Labrenzia sp. PHM005: one gene and its partner. The main gene of each other region encodes a partner of the protein of the gene in region 2 in a complex. Links are inferred from orthologs where the notes say so. Each region holds a gene or a part of one and is shown on either strand. Other genes may lie near its edges.

Region 1 (10,224 bases), 3.6 Mb from region 2 along the record:
GGGCCGACTCAACCGTCATCGTTCCCGGCACGACAAGATGAAAATCGATGAAAGTCGTTCGTCCGGCAATGCGGGTTCGAAGGTCATGCGCTTCCAGCGCGCCTTCGCCCTGCTCCGAGATCTGAGCGCGGATTTTATCAAGAACATCGGCAGACGCGGCTTCATCCATCAATCCACCGACCGATTCCTTGACCAAGCCCCAGCCGGACCACAACACAGTCAAGCCAACCAAAACCGCGAGCACCGAGTCGAGGACATTCCAGCCGGTCAAGAGAACCAGAACGACACCAACCAGCACACCCAGCGAACTGATGACATCGGTGAAGAGGTGTTTGCCATCAGCAACAAGTGCTGGTGAGCGAGCCTTGCGGCCAAATCGGACAAGATAGGCGGCCCACAAGCCATTGATGGCAGCGGCCAGAACGTTCATGCCGATGCCGGGCAAGGAAAAATCGGGGCTGTCGCCTTGAACAAACCCCAGCCAAGCGGCTCGGAAAATCGAAAGCGCGGCCAGAACAATCATCACCCCCACCAAAACGGCGGCAAAATACTCTGCCTTGTCGTGGCCATAAGGATGGTTGCTGTCTGCAGGTTTTGAGGCAAACCAGATGGCTGCAAGGGCCGCGACCGAAGACGCTATGTTGACGATGGTTTCAAGAGCGTCGGAATAGAGCGCAACCGACCCGGTCAGCCAATAGGCGCCGAACTTCAGGGCAAGAACAATTATGCCGACAACAATGCTGAAAAAGGCAATCCGGAGCCGGAAACCATCCGCCATAAAGACCCCCTAAGGCCATGGCGGCCTGATGGTGTGCAGAGCGCTGCAAGGGGTATCAGGTTTTACTGCCAAGGCAACCGGCAAACCGGGATTTCAAAGGAAAAGCATCGCCGAGAAACGGCAAAAGGTTCTAAAAACCCTTTTTCCAATCCATGGCAGCCGCACCGATGATCCGGCCTGGACCATCATTGTCTTCCACTTGAACAAGAATGATGCACCTGGCATCGCCTGACAGGTTCAGTTTCGACTTTGCCATGCGGAAGGTTTCGTCTCCACCGGACCACATGCCCATCGGGACGAGGTCGCGAACCACGTTGACGTATTTGATCTCACGGCCAGCGTTTTCACCGCGGCCAATCTCGACCGTCGCTTCATCCTGAACCCGCAAGAAATAGACCGTTGCCATTTTGGCCCCTTTAGGCAGCGCGCCACCAACCTGCGCTTCCACGGCCATATCGGATATTTTTAGAGAAACGTTTGTGGACAGCGGGGAGGCCCGGTCAAGTGCTGCGCGCACATGATTTTCCCGGCTGCCAACCACATGCTCTTCACCGTTGATGACCATCTGCGGCGTATAAACAGACCGGTCTCCGCGCCTTTGCGCATAGGCCCGCTGCCGCTGGGAATGAACCGGACTTGCAAGTGTATCCTTCCAGCCGAGATAGTCCCAGTAGTCCACCGGCATCAACAATGTGAGCACGCTGTCGTCTTCTTTAACGAGCTGTTCAGCGAGCCGATCTGCAGGTGGGCAGGAGGAGCAGCCCTGACTGGTAAAGAGTTCAATCACCTTCCGCGGCTCTGCAATCGCATCATCAACAAATGCGCCAGTAGAAATTATCCCGCAGATTACAAAAAAACCCGCTCGGATAGCCTGTGTTGCCACCCGGGTGTAGCTGCCCGCCATTGACTGATGTCCCGTAACTGTTTCAATCAAAATAGTCGGGAGCCTTGTAAATCGCGAGTCACGTGCCAGTGATACTGGCAGATTTCCGCTGTTTTCGCGTGTTTGTGAATAAAGCCCGTATTCCGGTGATTATTCTTCAGAAGATTAGCCCTCAGCGATAATCTTCCGAAGCTCAGGCAAAAATCCTGTCTCGTAGTTTGTCGGATCCAGCGGACCGATGAACTTGTAACGGATGGTGCCGGTCTTATCGACGATGAAGGTTTCCGGCACGCCGTAAACGCCCCAGTCAATGGCCGCACGTCCGGTGTTGTCGACACCGATCCGGTCATACGGATTGCCTAGGCTGCCGAGGAACCGGCGGGCATTTTCCGGCTTGTCCTTATAATTGATGCCGATCATCTGAAAGCCGTCCAATTTGGCCAGATCTTCAAGCAGCGGATGTTCCTGGCGGCACGGACCGCACCAGGAGGAAAAGATATTGACCACAGACACCTGGCCGATCAGATCACCCCGGGAGAACCCCGGCATCTGAACACCGTCCTTTGACAGGTCTTCCAAGTGCGGCAGCGCGAATTCCGGCGCCGGTTTGTTGATCAAGGCAGACGGGATCTTGCTCGGGTCCCCGCCCATCAGAAGCTGAAACAGAAACAGGAATGCCAGGCTGACAAAAACGATCAGCGGCAAGAGCACAAGAACCGGAAATCCGCGTTTTTTCGGAGTCGTGCTTGTTTCATTTTCCATGGAACTCATGAGGACAGGGTGCTCCCGTGTTCCGGACGTGCCCGGGTAATGCCTTGATCTGCAAGATCCTTGAGCGCCTTTTCCTGGGCGGTTTTATCGATACGCACCCAAGCAATCAGTGCCACTACCGTCAACAGACATAGACCGTAGGAGGCGATGATAAATCCGGCGTGTGGTCCAAGATCCAAAATCGTCACTCCGCAGGTTGGGCGGCCCCGGCAGGGCCCTGATGTGTGGCACTCGCCGCGCGCATGCGCATGGCACGCACACGCCGGCGCAGGATTTCGTTGCGCATCGCCATGAAGTGAATGACGAAGAACAGCAGGGTGAATGCGGTGGCCATGACCAAAAGAGGCCATAGAATGTCAGGGTGAATGGTCGGACCATCCATGCGAACGACACTCGCCGGCTGATGAAGTGTGTTCCACCAATCAACGGAGAATTTGATCACCGGCAGGTTCAACGCGCCCACCAGGGTGAGAACCGCAGCTGCCTTTCCGGCCTTGATCGGGTCATCCATGGTCCGCCAAAGGGTCATCAGACCCAGATACATGATGAGCAGAACCAGCACCGACGTCAGCCGGGCGTCCCAGACCCAATAGGTCCCCCACATGGGTTTGCCCCAAAGAGACCCTGTCACCAGAGCCATGAAGGTGAAAGCCGCACCGATCGGAGCAGCGCTTTTGGCCGACACATCGGCCAGCGGATGTTTCCAGACCAAAGTGCCAATCGATGAAATCGACATCACCGTATAACACATCATGCACAGCCAAGCGGCCGGAACATGAATGTACATGATCCGTACGGTGTCACCTTGCTGATAGTCCTCGGGCGCCATGTAGAAACTCATGTAGAGCCCAGCGGCGAAGAACAGGACGCACAGACCGATGAGCCAGGGCAGTACGATCTGCACCAGTCTCAAAAAGCGCGTCGGGTTTGCGTAATCCCAGAAAGCCATGGAACCGTTCTAATCTAGTGACGTGCCTGCTTCAATGCACAAGCGCGTCACAAAACGCATTGCGTTTGGTCAAGTCGCAGAAAGACCACGCCATCACAAATATGGGAGACGCTGGTTTCGTTTCTATGAGGCGGCCCTCAATCGGAAGCGAATCGCAGAGCCGTCGCCGATGCAATCGGCCCAATCACTGCCGCGATCAGAGATAGGGCGCACAGAATCAAGAACGGTGTCAAAAACGGCACCGGGTCGTGAATCGCTGCATCAGCGGAGCTGACCCCAAAGATGAGCACCGGAATGGCGAGCGGCACCACCAGCACAGCCAGAAGCAATCCGCCGCGGCGCATCGAGACCGTCAGCGAAGCCCCAATAGCACCGATCAGCGTCAAGGCCGGCGTTCCGACCAGAAGCGTTGCGGTCACCGCCGCCATGGAAACCGGATCCAGGTTCAAAAAGATGCCGAGTAAAGGCGCTGCAACAACCAGCGGCAGGCCAGTGGCCACCCAGTGGGCCAGACATTTGATCAGGACAACCATCTCGAGAGGGCGCCCGGCCATTAGCATCAGATCAAGGGTACCGTCATCCCGATCCGCCTGAAACAGCCGGTCCAGCCCGAGTAGCGTCGCCAAAAGAGCACCGATCCAGAGAATGGCCGGCCCGATCCTGGCCAGCAGGTTGAGATCTGGGCCAACACCAAAGGGAATCACGGTCACTACTGCGAGGAAAAACAAAACCCCGACAAGGGCGCTGCCGCCAACCCGGACGGAAAGACGCAAGTCCCGCTGAAACAGTTCCGTTGCCCATCCGCTCATGTCAGGGTCTCCTCAAAGGTCTGCTCGGTCAGCTTGGCGGCTTCCAGATGCAGCACCTGAGTTTTGGCAAGGGCCAATTTGGTATGAGTAGCAGTCACGATCTGTCCGCCTGAGGCCAGATGCCCGTTCATAAGATCCAGAAGCTGTTGTTCCGACTTGTTGTCGAGTGCGGATGTGGGTTCATCCATCAACCAGATCGGCCGGGGGGTGACCAACAGCCGGGACAGAGACAAACGCCGCTTTTGACCGGCAGACAAATAAGCAGCAGGCAGATGGGCCGTGTGACCAATTCCAAGGAACTCCAGCGCCTGAATGGGCTTTTTCAGATCTGCGTCAAACCCGCTGACAAACGCAGGCGCGGTATAACTCCGCCAGAATTCCAGGTTCTCCAGAACAGACAGAGCGGGTTTCACTGCATCCTGGTGGCCGAAATAATGTGCGTGTTCGTGTGCGGGCTTGTCATCGTCGCCTCCAGTCAACCGGATCGCCCCACTAGCCAACGGAACAAGCCCGGCAAGCGTGCGCAGCAGAGACGATTTGCCGATGCCGTTGGCGCCGGTCACCACAAGGGCGGTTCCTTGATCTAGCGAAAATGAAAGATTTTCAAACACCCGGCGCCCGCCGCGGTCGATGGTCAGGTTTTCAGCAATTAAGGTCAGGGCACGGCTCCGGCGGCTTGTCCAGTTTGTCCGCCTTGTTAGTGCCTTCTTGTGGGATATGGCAAGCCAGCACGACGCGCATGGGCCATTTCGGGCAAAATTTGCTCTCGGCTTGATCTCTCAAGAGCGGCAGGAAGCCACGGAATGTTAATGTCCCCATGTCATAAATACGGAAGAATACGCATAAAGGAACTTTTCGTGCAGTCTCCGGACAATCCGACACCTACTCGCCTGCTAAATTTCCCCTTGGCAGCGCGCCTCGAAGACGTGGCAAAACGGATTGCCGGTCTTCTTGGCGCCAATGGATCGGACAATCAGGCCGCCCAATTGATGGCCTTGTTTACCTTCGCTATCCGCGTGGGTGGAGCTGCGCTCGCCTATCTGTCTCAGGTTGTTCTTGCCCGATTGCTTGGCGCGCATGATTACGGAATATTTGCCGTGGCCTGGACCGTCGTCATAATCCTTGGCGTGATGGCCTGTGGCGGTTTTTCGGCTTCTGCAAGCAAGTTCATCCCCAAATACCGGCAAGCCGAGGATCCTGCCAGCTTACGCGGGTTCATTCGCACCAGCCGGTTATCTGCTCTCATTACCGGCACAGGAATAGCCGCGATCGGGATCGCCGCGATCGCGCTATTGCGTCCGATGATTGATGCGTCCTATGTCGCGCCGCTGTCAGTGACGCTGCTCGCCCTGCCCTTTTTTGCATATGCCATGGCCCAGGATGGCATCGCACGCAGTCACGATTGGCCATTCCTCGCCATGCTGCCGACCTATATCTGGCGGCCAGCGGCACTCTTGATCATTCTGGTGATTGTGATCGCCTTCGGCTTGGGTGCGACCGCGTTGACGGCCGCCTATGCTGCGGTTTTATCCGCTCTTCTGGTAGCGCTTTATCAGCATATGCACCTTAATGTCCGCTTGAAGCCTTCCTTGCCGGACAAAGCCAAGACCACGGATCTGAAACTCTGGTTCCTGGTCTCGTTGCCGATGCTGGCGGTTGATGGCTTTTTGCAGCTGATCACAAGCGCAGATGTGATTATGGTCAGCTTCTTTGAGGACCCGGATCAGGTTGCAGTTTATTTCGCAGCCTCCAAAACCCTAGCGCTGGTGCATTTTGTCTATTTTGCTGTGCGCGCGGCCTCTGCGCACCGCTTTTCGCGTTATCTGCACAGTGGTGATATGGACGGCCTTGCCACTTATGTCCGCCAAGCGGTCGGTTGGACGTTCTGGCCCTCTTTGGCTGCTGGCGCCGGCTTGCTTCTAATTGCCCCCTTGCTGCTGCGTTTGTTTGGTGCCGGCTTTGAAGACGGGTTTTGGCTGATTGCCCTTCTGATGATTGGTGTTCTGGCCCGGGCCTCAATTGGCCCCGCCGATGCCCTGCTGACCATGACCGGCTTACAAAAAACCTGCGCCGGCATTTATGGAGCGACATTTGTCCTGAATGTTGTGCTCAATCTGATCATGATCCCGTGGCTCGGCCTGGCTGGAGCTGCAATCGCAACGAGTTGCGCAATTTTATTTGAAACCACAGCGCTTGCATTGGCTGCAAAATACAAGCTCAATATCACGACCTTTATTATCCCCTTGTTGTTTCACCCTAGGAACCCTGCCGTTTGACCGGTCTTTCCGAAAAACAGGAACAGCTTGAAGCTGTCTGGATGGATCCATTGGCGGCGAACTTACCGCTTGACCAATGGCAGGATCTTGCCGGGACGGCATGCGATCCCAATCCTTTTTTCACACCGAGTTTTCTGCAGCCATATCTTCGTGCTTTTCCCGCTAAAAGCGTCCAACTCATGGTGGTACGGGACAGGTCAAGCGGAGATTGGCTGCTAACAGCACCGATCGGACGGCGGCCAGCCGGTTTGGCTATGCCGGTCAATACAGCCTGGACATCACATTATGCCCCGCTCGGGACACCGCTCCTCCATCCGGACGCTCAAGCAGATGCAATCGCCCTCTTCCTGAAATCAGCGGCCGGCTCTTCAAACACACTTGCCTTACCGTTTCTGCCTAAGACAAGCCGAATTGCCCAACTCGCCTTAAAGGCCGATGGCTGGACCGCTGGATGGAGCCAATTGGTGGAAAGGGCCGGACATGGCTCCGGGGACCTTGGGGCAACTCAGTATGAAGCTGCGTTTCATGGCAAACGGCGCAAGGAAATGCAGCGTCAGTTACGCCGCTTGGAAGATCATGGTTCGATTAGCGTCCGGCATCTTTTGGGCAAGGAAACGATTGCCGGTTTTGAAGCATTTCTGGAGCTGGAAGCCAAAGGATGGAAAGGCCGGGCGGGCACGGCGCTCGCCAACACTCCGGAAACTGCTATGTTTTCCCGGGAAGCTATCCAAAACCTGTCAGCCTGGAACAGAGTGCGCATCGATCAATTGTGGGCAGGTGACACACTGGTAGCGGCACTTGTTCTGTTTTTGGAAAACGGCCGGATATTTTCCTGGAAGATCGCTTTTGACGAGACCTTTGCCCGGTCCTCTCCAGGATCTCAGATCGCAATCATTGCCCTCAGAAAAAACCTAGAGACACCCGGCTTCATCAAAGCGGATTCCCTTGCAATTCCTGGACATCCGATGATCGGCGCCTTGTGGCGGGGCCGGGTTCAAGTGGGAACGCTTTTGCTGGCCAAAGGCGCGGTTGGCTCGGCTTTGGCAGGGCTCGCAGCGACAGACCTCAAGGTTGAACAATCCTTACGGAAAAAAGCGAGAGCCCTGAAGGCATTGATCGACTGAATTCGCTTAGAAAGCATTTGCCACCCTCAACGTAACTGAGGGTGGCTGTTCTTGTTTTCAAACCGGAAATCAGCGGCCGAGGTCGCTCTCCGGGTTGGCGCTGATGCGATGAATCGCAAGGTCAGCCCCCATGTGTTCTTCTTCTGCAGACAGGCGCAGTCCGGTCGCGGCCTTCAAGATCCCGTAGACAACGAAACCAACTGCGAACGCATAGGCCAGACCGACAATCGTACCAATGATCTGAGATGGCAGAGCGACACCACCCATACCGCCAAGGGCTTCCAAGCCGAAGATACCGGCAGCGATCCCACCCCAGGCACCACAGATGCCATGCAACGGCCAGACGCCGAGCACGTCATCAATCTTCAGTTTGTTCTGGCAGAACTCGAAGCCCTGGACGAAGATGACACCGGCCACGCCGCCGACGATCAAACTGCCAACCGGGTGCATGACGTCAGAGCCAGCGCAGACTGCGACCAGCCCCGCCAAAGCTCCGTTGTGAACAAAACCAGGGTCATTCCGCCCGGCAATCAGCGCCGTCAAGATACCGCCGACCATGGCCATCAGCGAGTTGATCGCCACAAGACCGGAAGCAGATTCAAGCGATGCGGCCGTCATAACGTTGAAACCGAACCAGCCGACACACAACATCCAGGAGCCCATGGCGAGCCAGGGAATGGACGACGGCGGAATGCCAATTGGGCGACCGTTTTTGTCATACCGGCCCCGGCGCGCACCGAGCAAAAGCACGGCTGCAAGCGCGACCCAGCCGCCAACGCCGTGAACAACCACGGATCCGGCAAAGTCGTGGAAACCGGCCCCGAAAGACGCTTCAAGCCACCCCTGGAAACCGAAATTTCCGTTCCAGATCATGCCTTCGAACAGCGGATAGGCGATGCCGACCAGAGCAGCCGTTGCCAGACATTGCGGCAGAAACTTCATGCGCTCAGCAATGCCGCCGGAAATAATCGCCGGGATGGCCGCCGCAAATGTGGTCAGGAAGAAGAACTTCACCAGTGTAAGGCCCTGAAGCTCAAAACCTTCGCCACCGCCGGACAAGGTCGCAGCATCGACAAAGAAGCTCGTTCCATAGGCAAAGGTGAAGCCGACGAAGAAATAGGTAACGGTCGAGATTGCAAAGTCGACCAGGATTTTCACCAGGGCATTGACCTGGTTTTTGTGCCGGACAGTTCCGACTTCGAGGAAGGCAAACCCGCCATGCATGGCGAAAACGAGAATGGCTCCGACGAGAACAAAAAAGACGTCCCCGCCAACGGATGGCGTATCCATATATGACCCCCAATTAGGCAAACAGCCCTTTGTTTGTGCTTTTCGGGATCCACTGCATTCAAAATGGATGCCAATTGAGCAATTGCCAAGAAAAACATCAGCTTCTCGCCATTTTTCAGGGCAATTAGCGTCAACAGGACTTTCTAAACGTTGTTTTACGAGCGAAAATCATAGGCACTTGCACGTTTTTTATGCAATCAGTGCCATTAGACTTCGAGCATCGTTCTTCTTAAAGTCTCATAGATCGCGTCGTCACTCATTTGACTGACGTTGAACCGCATAAACCTGTCCATCCCTTGAGACACGCTGAATACATTTCCCGGCGCAAGTACGATTTTGTTTGTTAGCGCCCTTTGCGCGAAACCAGCGGCGCTGACCCCTTCTGGCAATAGACACCAGAGGTAAAAACCGCCGCGCGGCATCAGCCAAGGTGCGATACCGAGCAGACCCAGCTTTTCCGAGACCTGAAGACGGCTTCGGGCCAGGCGGATGCGCAAGGCCTCCAAGTGCTTGCGGTAACTGCCATCACTGAGCGCCGCGAACACAATATGCGCGGCCAAGGGACTGGGTCCGCCAAAGTTGGTTGCGATCTGGAGATCAATCAGGACCTCAACCCAATCCGGGCGGGCAGCAATGTAACCGCAGCGGACTGACGCTGAAAGCGTCTTGGAAAAACTGCCAATCCGGATAACCTGGTTCAATCCATCCAGGCTTGCAAGCCGGGGTGACGGATCCGGCTCAAACGCACTGAAGATATCGTCTTCAACGATGATCAACCCATGCGTTGCCGCGACTTTCAGAATTCTATGTGCGATTTGCGGAGTTAAGGCCGCACCTGTCGGATTGTGCAGGGCGGAGTTGGTCAGATAGAGGCGTGGTTTCACCTGAGCAACGGTTCGCTCAAATTGCGGCATGTCCGGCCCTGAATGGGTCATTGGCACACCAACCGCTGCAACCTGGTGAGCCCGCAAAATAGCTTGAAAATTGAAATAACAGGGATCGTCAACCAGAACGGCATCCCCAGGCTTCAACAACAAACGGCAAATGAGATCAATTGCCTGTGTGCCACAAGAGGTCAGCAGTATCTGATCAGTGTCAGCAGGAAGACCTTCGTCTGCAAATTGCCGCGCCAAGAGCCTGCGTAAATCTGAGAACCCGCGCGTGTCACCGTAGTCGGACAATAGCGCATCATCGCCACGTGCCAGACCGCGCAGAGCGCGGCGCAGCGGTGCGACCGGCATCCAATCGGCCGGCAACCAACCACAACCTGGCTTGGCAAACGCTGAATCAGCATCGAGTGACTGGCGGGAAACCCAAAAAGGGTCGACGTTACGATCCAACTTC
Region 2 (10,094 bases):
AACGAAACCCGGTGCCGGGAATTCACGCATGAAATGGTTTTGCAAGGCCGGGTCCTGCAAGCGCGCGGTACGGCGTGTGAAGTCAAACAAGGCAGTTGGAAGGTCATCGGCTAATAACCGCGAATTTCGAAGCGTCTAATCTGTATTATGCCGTCCAGATGCAAAAGAGCAGTGCTCTCGAGCAGTCAGATGATGGATATCAATCCGTTAATTCCACCGTTTTTCTACATACTTGTTTAAGGATCGGCATTTACCATGCCGCAAGAAACCTTGCGCGCAGAATGACGTGAATGACTCAACCGGACCAGATTGAAACCAAAATCAGGACCTATCTGAGCAGCCTCAGCCCGAGAGCGATTGAGGCGCTGGTGCGTAATCTTGAGCGCGCCAAGATTCAGAACAACAGTGATCCGCACATCGAATTGGTTCTGGCGTCTGCGTTGGAAATCCTGCGCAAGCCGCTTCCAAAAGGTTTGGACATCGAAGCCGGAGAAATCCGGCGCGGTCAGATTCAGCGCATGTTCTTTTCGCCCTTGGATGCGTTTCTGATCGACGAGTTTTTGCCGATCCGCCAGGAAGGCCGGATCAACCGGGACATGCTCGACAAGGTCTGGAAATGGCTCGGCCGTGATGTCATGTCGATGGACGTTCAGCTGGTGCTGGAACAAGCCAGCAATGCAGCGGTGAGCGGTGAACGTGTCGACACCTTGGTTCAGGCTTTGCGCACCCGGTCTGTGGATGCGATCGGCGAAGCCTTGCGGCGCGGCGAGATCGAGGAAAAGGAACATCGCCGCATGGGCATTGAGCTTGGCGGCGAACGCGGTATTTCCGAATTGCGCGACATTCAAAAGGTTTTCTCTTCAGAACGTTGGCTTATGCCGTTCCTGCAGGCCATTCCAGAACGGATCAATGAGCGGCGGCTGAAACAAGATCACGACGTCCTGCGCATGGTGGACAAATGTACGGCCCGTTTCCCGGATCATGTTCCGGTTCTGGCGGCTGCCTTGGTCGACCGGGCGGATACACCGTCGGCGCTGTGTTCTTTTGCTGGCCGTTTGGCAGGTGATGATGATCCGAAGGCAATTGCCAGTTCTCAATTCGCTCCGTTTGTCGACGTGGTCATGAGTGAAGCGGAGCGTCTGAACATCCTGGCGATCGACCATCGCAACAACAATCCGGATCCAGTTGCTTTCTCCAACGCTCTGTCGGATTACAACACGCTCGTCAAAGGCATTGAGCGGGATATGGACCTATCGGTCACCGGGAAATGGCACCGGCGCTTGGCAGATACCAAGCGGAGCATCTCAGATGTGGTCACGCGGGAGTTGAACAATGCGCACAGCGCTGTTCGCCGGGCCTTGCAGGTGCCGAAGGTCGGCCAGGACGGAAAGCTGAACGTCAATCAATCAGCGATAGATGATGCAGTCCGGGCGTTGCGTGTGGTGACCATGGTGCGCAGCGGATCAGAGACGTTTGCCGTCAACGATGTCAGCAAGCGCACGCGTCAGGCGGTCGAACAGACCCTGGAGATTGTTACTCGGTCTCTGATTACCGACCTTGGAAAGTCGAACAGTCAGCAATTGGAGGCCCATCAAGCCGCCGCCGATGTGGCAATCATGTTGTCGGAGATTTACTTCGGCGCGGATTACGCCGCTCAATTACGCCGCAGCCGTCATGCCGCCCTCGCCAAAGCCAAGACCCGGGCGAGCGATGAGTTGGCCAAGTCAACTCCAGAACGGCGGTTGATCAACAAAGCGCTCAGGCGGGCTTAGGCCGTTCGGACGGCCAGGACCCAATTCGTGAACCAGCGAGCGGCATGAGGGAGCTCATTTTCGCGTTTTGAGGCTTGGACCTGTATCGCTACATCCCAGTACATATCCACTTGGATGATGCACCAGCATCACCAATACTGGTCGTCCTTGACCTTGAACAATGCGGTGCCGGAGAAATATATCTCTAATGCGTCCACACGGCCTGAGAAACGGGCCTTAAGAAAGCAACAGAGCAGCAAGCGTGAAAAGAAATAAACAAGGGATTATCCCGCGACCGCCGGTCACAGAGTGGGCTGCTTGCATTTCGACACATTCAGTTGTCTATATGCGCCCATGATTTTTTGGATCCTCATATCTGTCCTGACAGCGCTGGCCGCATTGTCTGTTCTTGTTCCGCTGACCAGATCGCGGGCCACAGCCACTGAAGCCAACGCCAATGCGGACGAAGCTGTTTACCGGGAGCAGCTTGCTGCGATTGACCGGGAACTTGCACAAGGCTTGATAGACCCGGAAGCGGCTGAAGCAGCGCGCACAGAAACAGCCCGGCGGCTCCTATCTGTCCACGACCGGTCGGAAGCGGGCTCGCATCAAACGGTTTCCAAACTGCGAACCCGGTCCGTCCAGCTTGCTGCATTGATCGCATTGCCGGCCGCAGCGCTTGGTCTCTATCTCGCCATCGGCTCGCCGGAACTTGAAGACCAGCCTTTGGCTGCCCGTTTCGATCAGCCGGCAGAAGAACAGCCGGTTGAGGTGCTGGTTGCCAGGGTGGAACGGCACCTGGCAGACGATCCAGAAGACGGTCAAGGCTGGGCTGTGATCGCGCCGGTTTATATGAGGCTTGGCCAACCGCAACGATCAGCGCAGGCCTACGCCAATGCGATTCGTCTGCTTGGTCCACGTGCCGACTGGCTGACAGATTTGGGTGAAGCTCTGACCGTTGCGAATGAGGGCGTGGTTACCGACCGGGCAAGATCAGCCTTCGAACACGCAGTTGAATTGGAGCCGCGCGCTGTCAAACCGCATTTCTTTCTTGCAATAGCGCTCGGTCAGGAAGGCCGCAATGATGCGGCAATTTCAGCTTGGGAAACACTTCTGGAGGGCGCCGATCCTCAAGCAGCCTGGGTGGCTGTTGCCCGGCGGGAGCTTGCCAATTTGACAGGTAAAACTCCGGCATTGATGCCAGCGCTGCGCGGGCCGAGCGAGGAAGAAGTGGCCGCAGCCAGCGAAATGAGCGCCGGCGATCGCCAAATCATGATCAAGAGTATGGTTCACGGTCTTGCCGCCCGCATTGATGCCAATGGCGGAACGGTTGCCGAATGGGAACAGCTCATGAGGTCCTATGTGGTCCTCGACGATCGGGTCAAAGCAAATGAAACTCTCCAGCGTGCGGAAAAAGTTTTTGCTGAAAAGCCCGCCGACTTGGCACGGATCAAGGACGCGGCCATAGACCTAGGACTAACTGGCTCCTAATCCGAGCTTTCCCGTCCTGAGGGGGAGGACGGAAAACGCAAGACGTTAATATAGGACGGAACACAAAATGACACGCAAGCAACGGCGGTTGACCTTGATTGGATCCGCAGGCGCGGTTTTGGCCGTGGCGCTTGGCTTGATCCTATTTGCCCTCAACGATCAGATCGTCTTTTTCCAAAGCCCGACAGACATCGCTAGCAAGGACATTCCTTCTGGCCAGCGCATCCGCTTGGGCGGATTGGTCGAGGAAGGGTCTGTTGAGCGGTCCGACAATGCGGAAGTGAAGTTCCGGGTCACCGACACTGCCAATGCAGTCTCAGTGACCTATAAAGGTATTCTGCCAGACCTGTTCCGCGAGGGACAAGGTGTGGTTACGGAAGGTGTTTTGGGCGCTGATGGCACGTTTGTGGCCGATAGTGTTTTGGCAAAACACGATGAAAACTATATGCCGAAAGAAGTGGCAGAGGCCTTGAAAGATCAAGGCCATTGGCAAGGCGAAGAGGGCGCTGCCAATTAAAGCTGAATAGGTCTGGCGCAGTAGGAGCTTGCGGCAGTTGAACCGAGGGACGGGACGCGAGACACCATGATTGTCGAAATCGGACATTACGCGCTTGTATTGTCATTTGCGCTAACGCTCATTCTGTCGGTTGTGCCCTTGTGGGGCGCGCTGACAGGCGACGACCGGCTGATGGCGGTTGCAGCACCAACTTCGATCGCGATTTTCGGATTTGTGCTTCTGTCCTTCATAGCTCTGACAGCGGCCTATTTGGTATCAGATTTTTCGGTCGCCAATGTTTGGGAAAACTCCCACTCCGCCAAACCACTCCTTTATAAATTCACGGGTGTTTGGGGCAACCACGAAGGTTCCATGCTTCTGTGGGTGTTGATCCTGGTGTTTTTTGGTGCCTTGGTTGGTGTTTTCGGAGCGAACCTGCCGAAGGATCTAAAGGCGACAGCACTCGCGGTCCAAGGTTGGATCAGCGCTGGTTTCCTGTTGTTTCTTCTCGCGACCTCGAACCCGTTTGCCCGTATTCCCAATCCGCCGATTGAGGGCAATGACCTCAATCCGATCCTTCAGGACATCGGCTTGGCGATACATCCGCCGCTGCTTTATGTCGGTTATGTCGGCTTCTCCATTACCTTTTCTTTTGCGGTCGCGGCGCTCATTCTGGGGCGGACGGATGCAGCTTGGGCCCGCTGGGTGCGGCCCTGGGCTTTGATCGCCTGGAGTTTCCTGACCCTTGGTATCGCCATGGGCTCTTACTGGGCTTACTACGAGCTCGGCTGGGGTGGCTGGTGGTTCTGGGATCCGGTGGAAAACGCCTCCTTCATGCCGTGGCTGGCTGGTACTGCCTTGCTGCATTCGGCGATCGTTATGGAAAAGCGCGAGGCGTTGAAGGTCTGGACCGTTCTTCTGGCGATTTTCACCTTCTCCCTATCGCTGCTTGGCACCTTCCTGGTTCGCTCCGGTGTTTTGACCTCCGTTCATGCCTTTGCCACTGATCCGGCTCGTGGCGTCTTCATCCTGGCCTTGTTGATGCTCTTTATCGGCGGATCGCTGACATTGTTCGCCTGGCGGGCCCCAATGCTGAAACAAGGCGGCCTGTTCGCGCCGATCAGCCGGGAAGGCGGGCTTGTGCTCAACAACCTATTCCTGACGGCAGCAACGGCGGCGGTTCTGGTCGGCACGCTTTATCCGCTGGTGTTGGATGCGATCACCGGTGAAATGATTTCCGTCGGTGCGCCATTCTTCAACCTGACTTTCGGTCCGTTGATGATCCCACTGCTGATCGCTGTGCCCTTTGGGCCGGTGCTTTCCTGGAAACGCGGTGATTTGCTTGCTGCTTGCCAACGGCTCTATGCGGCCATGGGCCTGGCTTTGCTGATGACGCTGTTCACTTTCTGGCTCTGGGGCATGGAAAAGGTTCTGGCACCGCTCGGTGTGGGACTGGCTGTTTGGGTCATGACCGGGGCGATTGCCGAAATTCTCACAAGAGTGAAATTCTTTGAAATCGGCCCGAAACGCGGATTTTCCCGGCTGGTTGGCTTGCCCGGTTCCGCTTGGGGAACGGCGACTGCCCACTTCGGCATCGGGGTAACAGTGCTCGGCATTGTGACAGCCTCAGCCTTTCAGGAAGAGCGTATCGAAACCATGCGCCCTGGCGATCAGGTCGACCTTGCCGGGTATGAAGTGACCTTTGATGGCGCGGCGCCGCGCCAAGGGCCAAACTTTACCGAGGAAGTTGGCCACTTCACCATCCGTCAGGGTGGAGCTCTGGTCACCGATCTCGAACCGTCGAAACGGGTTTATACCGCGCGTCAGATGCCGACCACAGAAGCGGCAATTCATACTGTTGGATTTTCCCAGCTCTATCTGTCGCTTGGCGAAAGCCGCGGCGATGGCGCCGTGGACGTTCGGGTTTATTTCAAACCTCTGATTACGTTGATCTGGATCGGCAGTGTGATCATGGCGATTGGCGCAGTGTTCTCCGTAGCCGACCGGCGTTTGCGGGTCGGGGCGCCAAAACCTGCGGCCAAAAAGAAGATCCCCTCCGGCGTTCCGGCAGAGTAAGGCGGGTACATGACACGTTTTCTTGCAATCCTGTCATTGTTGGTTTCGCTCTTCGCAGCGCCGGTTCTGGCTGTGACACCCGATGAGGTGCTCAAAGATCCGGCGCTTGAAGCCCGGGCGAGGGCCCTGTCGGCCGAATTGCGCTGCATGGTCTGTCAGAACCAATCGATCGACGACAGCGACGCCCCGCTGGCCAAGGATCTGCGGGTCTTGGTGCGCGAACGGTTGGTGGCCGGTGACAGTGACAGCCAGGTGATCAACTATCTCGTCGACCGCTATGGCGAATTTGTGCTTCTAAAGCCGCGCTTTGCCTGGCACACGCTGGTGCTATGGGCGGCAGGCCCGCTGGCGCTGATTGCCGGGCTGGCGGCCGTTGTGATTGCGCTGCGCAGGCGATCTGGAACACGGCTTGATGCGGCCGCACCAACCGGCGGGAAATTGTCGGCAGAGGAAGAAAAACGCCTAAGCGAATTGCTCAAGTCCGACGAGCAAAACTAACAGGCATTTTGATCAAACAAGTCACGCCGCAGACACCAAGGCGTGACTTGCACTCAGAACTTCCATCCTTACCTCTGGCGGGAACCAAGCTGGAGGGTTTTCAGATGACGCAGCAGCCGCAAAAACTCGAATTTGATGGATCGCTCGGAGCAAAACTTGCAGCGCGGCTAGATCTGCCCGCTGGTCCCATTCGAGCCTTTGCGCTCTTTGCTCATTGTTTTACATGCTCTAAGGACATTGCGGCCGCCCGCCACATTGCCAGCGCCTTGAGTGCGGAAGGTATTGCGGTTCTGCGCTTTGATTTCACCGGACTTGGCGGCAGTGGCGGTGACTTTTCTTCGACCGGCTTTTCCTCAAATCTAGAAGATTTAAAGCTGGCAGCGGATTTCCTGCGTCAAAACTATGAAGCGCCTCAGCTACTCATCGGCCATTCGTTGGGTGGGGCGGCTGTATTGTCTGTTGCCGGTGCTATCCCAGAGGCTCGCGCAGTGGTCACCATTGGAGCACCGTCCGACGCTGTCCATGTCACCCATAACTTCGGATCTGCAGTCGAGGACATTCGAGAAAGTGGCGCTGTTGAAGTCAGTCTTGCCGGACGGCCATTCACCATCCGCCGGGAGTTCCTGGAGGATCTGGAGCAGCAATCAGTCCTTGATCACGCGTCAAAACTTGGAAAAGCGCTTCTGGTGATGCATGCACCGCTGGATGAAACGGTGGGGGTCGGCAATGCCACCGATATTTTCGTAGCGGCCAAACACCCAAAGAGTTTTGTTTCGCTCGACAAGGCCGATCACCTGCTGTCGCGGGCCAGCGACGCGGCCTATGCGGCTAAGGTGATTGCAGGCTGGGCAAGCGGCTATCTGGATCCGATGGCGGAGCCGGAAGCGAGTGCAGATGGGGATGGCGTCGAAGTAATCGAGACAGGGCAGGGGAAATTCCAGACGATGGTTGCCAGCGGTCCGCATCGGCTGCTGGCGGATGAGCCGGTTGGTGTCGGCGGGTTGGACAGCGGGCCGTCCCCTTACGGGTATTTGTCAGCCGCACTAGGCGCCTGTACCGTGATGACCCTGCGCATGTACGCCGACCGGAAGGGCTTGGATGTTGACCGGATCGGCACCAAGGTGCTGCACGGCAAGGTGCATGCGGCGGACTGTGAAGATTGTTCCGATGAGGTGAAAGCCAAAGGTGGGCGGATCGACCGATTTGAACGCCTGATCACACTTGAGGGCGACTTGGACGCGGCAACAAGGGTCAGAATGCTTGAAATTGCGGACAAATGCCCGGTCCACCGGACATTGGAAGCCGGCGCAGCTGTTGTCACCCGGGAAGTGGAGACCTGATGAATTCCGGTATCGTCAGGCTGCTTGTTCCTCAAGGGTGCTGAGACGGATCTTCATGAAGGACAACAGTCTGCGAGCGTCGCGGTCGGACAAGGTTTGGTAATCGGCAATCCAATTATTGACCGTAGTTGCAGGCTGCTTGTTGTGTGTCGCTTTCGCCTTGCAAACAGCAGAGTATTCGTTGTCTGTAATCCCAAGAGATTTGCACAAGACGGCAATGCCCGTTGCATCGTAACGCACCATGACATTGGTGACGTACTTCTGCTCCAGCCCGGACAGCTCGGATAACAGAAAGCAGATATCAAACAGGTTGTTGGACAAGGCCAATTGGGTGATCGCCTGGCCAAGCTGCATCTCTTCTGCCCGGATATCCTTGAGCATCACTTTGGCATCAATCCGCGTCGCTTTGCGTTCCAGTTTGGTCGCCGCCACCGCGCGGCTGGCTTTCTGGAAAAGTTCGTTGACCAGGTCTTCGTTCTGTTTGCGCAAGGCCCGGACAGCGTCTTGTTGTTTGCCGGGCATCTGATTGATGAGTTTTTCGAGTTCTGCTTCAGTTATGTCTGAGCGTTCCATCATGGAATTGCGGATCTGATCGTCACTTTCCGCAAGTTTCACCAGAAGTCGAGAACCCCAGTTTGAAATCTCCGCGCCGGTGTTGGCTGCGACTGAACGCTTAACCGGCTGTTCGCCGCGTTCCAAGAGAACATCGGTCACGTTGGATTCCAGATGCTTGCGCTGAGAGATTGCAAGCAGGTGACTTTGGCCCATAGTTTTGGCCAGTTTGAGAATATCTTCGTTCTGCAGAACTTCCGACTGCGTCAGCATCGGCCGGGCAATCTCGATCTGTTCTCCGGCGAGCGAAACTGCCAAATCGTGGGAGGTTGACGGGATTGGTGCAAGTTGTTCAGAGACTTTTTGCTTTTGCTCTGCTTCCATGGTCGGAAGCATGTTTTCCAAAAGCGTATTGAAGAGCGTGATTTCCTCAGTCTGGTAACTGTCAGCACCATTAATGAATAGGTCAGTGACATGCTCGACAAGCTGATGCCGTTTTTCCGGCGTGCTGCCATTGGCCAGTTCGATAAGTTCTTTAAGCATTGTCGGACCGTTCTCTTGAGGGCTTACAATAGCTACCGCGGGGACAGTTTACACTTGTCTAAAAAACCAAAGAAAAGCGTAATAAATTTTGATGATTGATAATAGTGTCAGTGGTATTTACTACGTCGTTGTTCTTTTCAAGTGAGGTCCGCGCAAAGGACATTGATCATGCAGCTTCGGCGCGTGCGGTTGCCTTCAGTTTAATCTTCATCAGTGCCAGCAGCCGCTTAGCGTCTGTCTCATCCAACATGTGATAGTTGGTCAGCCATTTGCTACCAGTGGTCTCGGGAAACTTCAGATGTTTGCAGCGCTCTTTGCAGATCGCCTGAAATTCCATGGCGCCAATACCGGTTGCCCGGCAAATGGTGGCAATTCCGGTGGAATCGAATCGGACCATCAAGTTGTGGACGTATTTGGTTTGCATTCCAGAGAAGAAAGCGAGCAGAGCAACGGCATCAAGCAGATTGTGTTCCTGAGCACATTGGTAGACCGCTTTATTGAGCGTGGTCTTGCCCATCTTGATGCCCACCAGCCAGCCTTTGGGGCTCATTTTTGCTTGTTTCGGTTCGAGTTCTGTCCCGGCAGCAATTTCGCCGTCGTCCTTGAACAAGTCCTCAATCAGCTCTTCATTGGATTTGCGCAAATGACGGATCCGATCGCCTAATTGCTTAGGCATGTCTTTGACCAGGGTCTCGAACTCCGGCATCTCGATTTCAGCGCCGAGGTTGGCGGCAACGGTATGTTTAACTTCCTTTCCGCCACGGTTGATCAGGATCTTGGTAACATCCTTACTGACATGGTCCCGCTTGGCGAGGGCCAGCAGAAAGTCTTGCCCCTTCGTTTCCGCGAGTTTGAGGATGTCTTTTTCGGTGAGCGACCCCGAGCGTTCCAGAACAGCTTTGGCGATTGGCAACTCTTCATTGGCAAGAGCCGCAGCAAGTCCCGCGGACATGGCGGTTGCGTCTGCCAGGGTATCTGACATTTGCTGTTTGGCTTCATCAGAAAGAGATGTGTAGACGCCTTCCAGCATCGAGTTCATCAGCTGAGATTCTTCGGAGTCGGCAGCATCACCGTCACGGGCTGCAAGAAGCCCTGTCATATGGGCTGCGAGCTCGTGTTTCTTTTCAGAAGAACTTGCTTTTGCGCGTTTGAGAAGTGATTCGTCCATTACAATACCTGTTGCCCAGATTATTTCCTGAAGTTGTAAAAAAATGTCTAAGCGAGAGCTCCCTTAAGGTAAGATTCGGAGCTTTGGTTGACCCCGGCGAGCGGATGCGCCAAGGGATCAATATGACCGATAGACCGACCCTATATTCGTTCCGCCGCTGTCCTTATGCCATGCGGGCG

What was found.
Region 1: the proteins of ccmE (region 2) and ccmB are in contact, whole or in part, in a solved structure (PDB 8CE8), measured with the Escherichia coli proteins. The link is inferred for Labrenzia sp. PHM005 from one-to-one orthologs.

The regions. Positions count from the first base shown.
Region 1 is NZ_CP041191.1:1,349,401-1,359,624, reverse strand. Bases 2,355-5,336 are described here. They hold ccmB (heme exporter protein CcmB), read right to left. Parts: upstream 4,191-5,336; coding sequence 3,519-4,190; downstream 2,355-3,518. Other genes in these bases: FJ695_RS06120 (lipopolysaccharide biosynthesis protein), read left to right, coding at 5,048-5,336; ccmA (heme ABC exporter ATP-binding protein CcmA), read right to left, coding at 4,187-4,849; FJ695_RS06135 (heme ABC transporter permease), read right to left, coding at 2,617-3,381; ccmD (heme exporter protein CcmD), read right to left, coding at 2,429-2,620; FJ695_RS06145 (DsbE family thiol:disulfide interchange protein), read right to left, coding at 2,355-2,432. Outside these bases: FJ695_RS06155 (cation diffusion facilitator family transporter), read right to left, coding at 1-778; FJ695_RS06150 (thioredoxin family protein), read right to left, coding at 909-1,682; more of FJ695_RS06145, read right to left, coding at 1,827-2,354; more of FJ695_RS06120, read left to right, coding at 5,337-6,466; FJ695_RS06115 (GNAT family N-acetyltransferase), read left to right, coding at 6,463-7,590; FJ695_RS06110 (ammonium transporter), read right to left, coding at 7,660-8,880; FJ695_RS06105 (PLP-dependent aminotransferase family protein), read right to left, coding at 9,087-10,224. UniProt on the Escherichia coli protein: Required for the export of heme to the periplasm for the biogenesis of c-type cytochromes.
Region 2 is NZ_CP041191.1:4,958,144-4,968,237, reverse strand. The notes cover bases 2,183-5,034. They hold ccmE (cytochrome c maturation protein CcmE), read left to right. Parts: upstream 2,183-3,309; coding sequence 3,310-3,759; downstream 3,760-5,034. Other genes in these bases: FJ695_RS22445 (heme lyase CcmF/NrfE family subunit), read left to right, coding at 3,826-5,034; ccmI (c-type cytochrome biogenesis protein CcmI), read left to right, coding at 2,183-3,242. In the rest of the region: FJ695_RS22465 (RT0821/Lpp0805 family surface protein), read left to right, coding at 1-114; FJ695_RS22460 (hypothetical protein), read left to right, coding at 291-1,772; more of ccmI, read left to right, coding at 2,106-2,182; more of FJ695_RS22445, read left to right, coding at 5,035-5,814; FJ695_RS22440 (cytochrome c-type biogenesis protein), read left to right, coding at 5,824-6,312; FJ695_RS22435 (bifunctional alpha/beta hydrolase/OsmC family protein), read left to right, coding at 6,417-7,652; FJ695_RS22430 (DUF2336 domain-containing protein), read right to left, coding at 7,668-8,747; FJ695_RS22425 (DUF2336 domain-containing protein), read right to left, coding at 8,914-9,915; FJ695_RS22420 (glutathione S-transferase), read left to right, coding at 10,038-10,094. UniProt on the Escherichia coli protein: Heme chaperone required for the biogenesis of c-type cytochromes. Transiently binds heme delivered by CcmC and transfers the heme to apo-cytochromes in a process facilitated by CcmF and CcmH.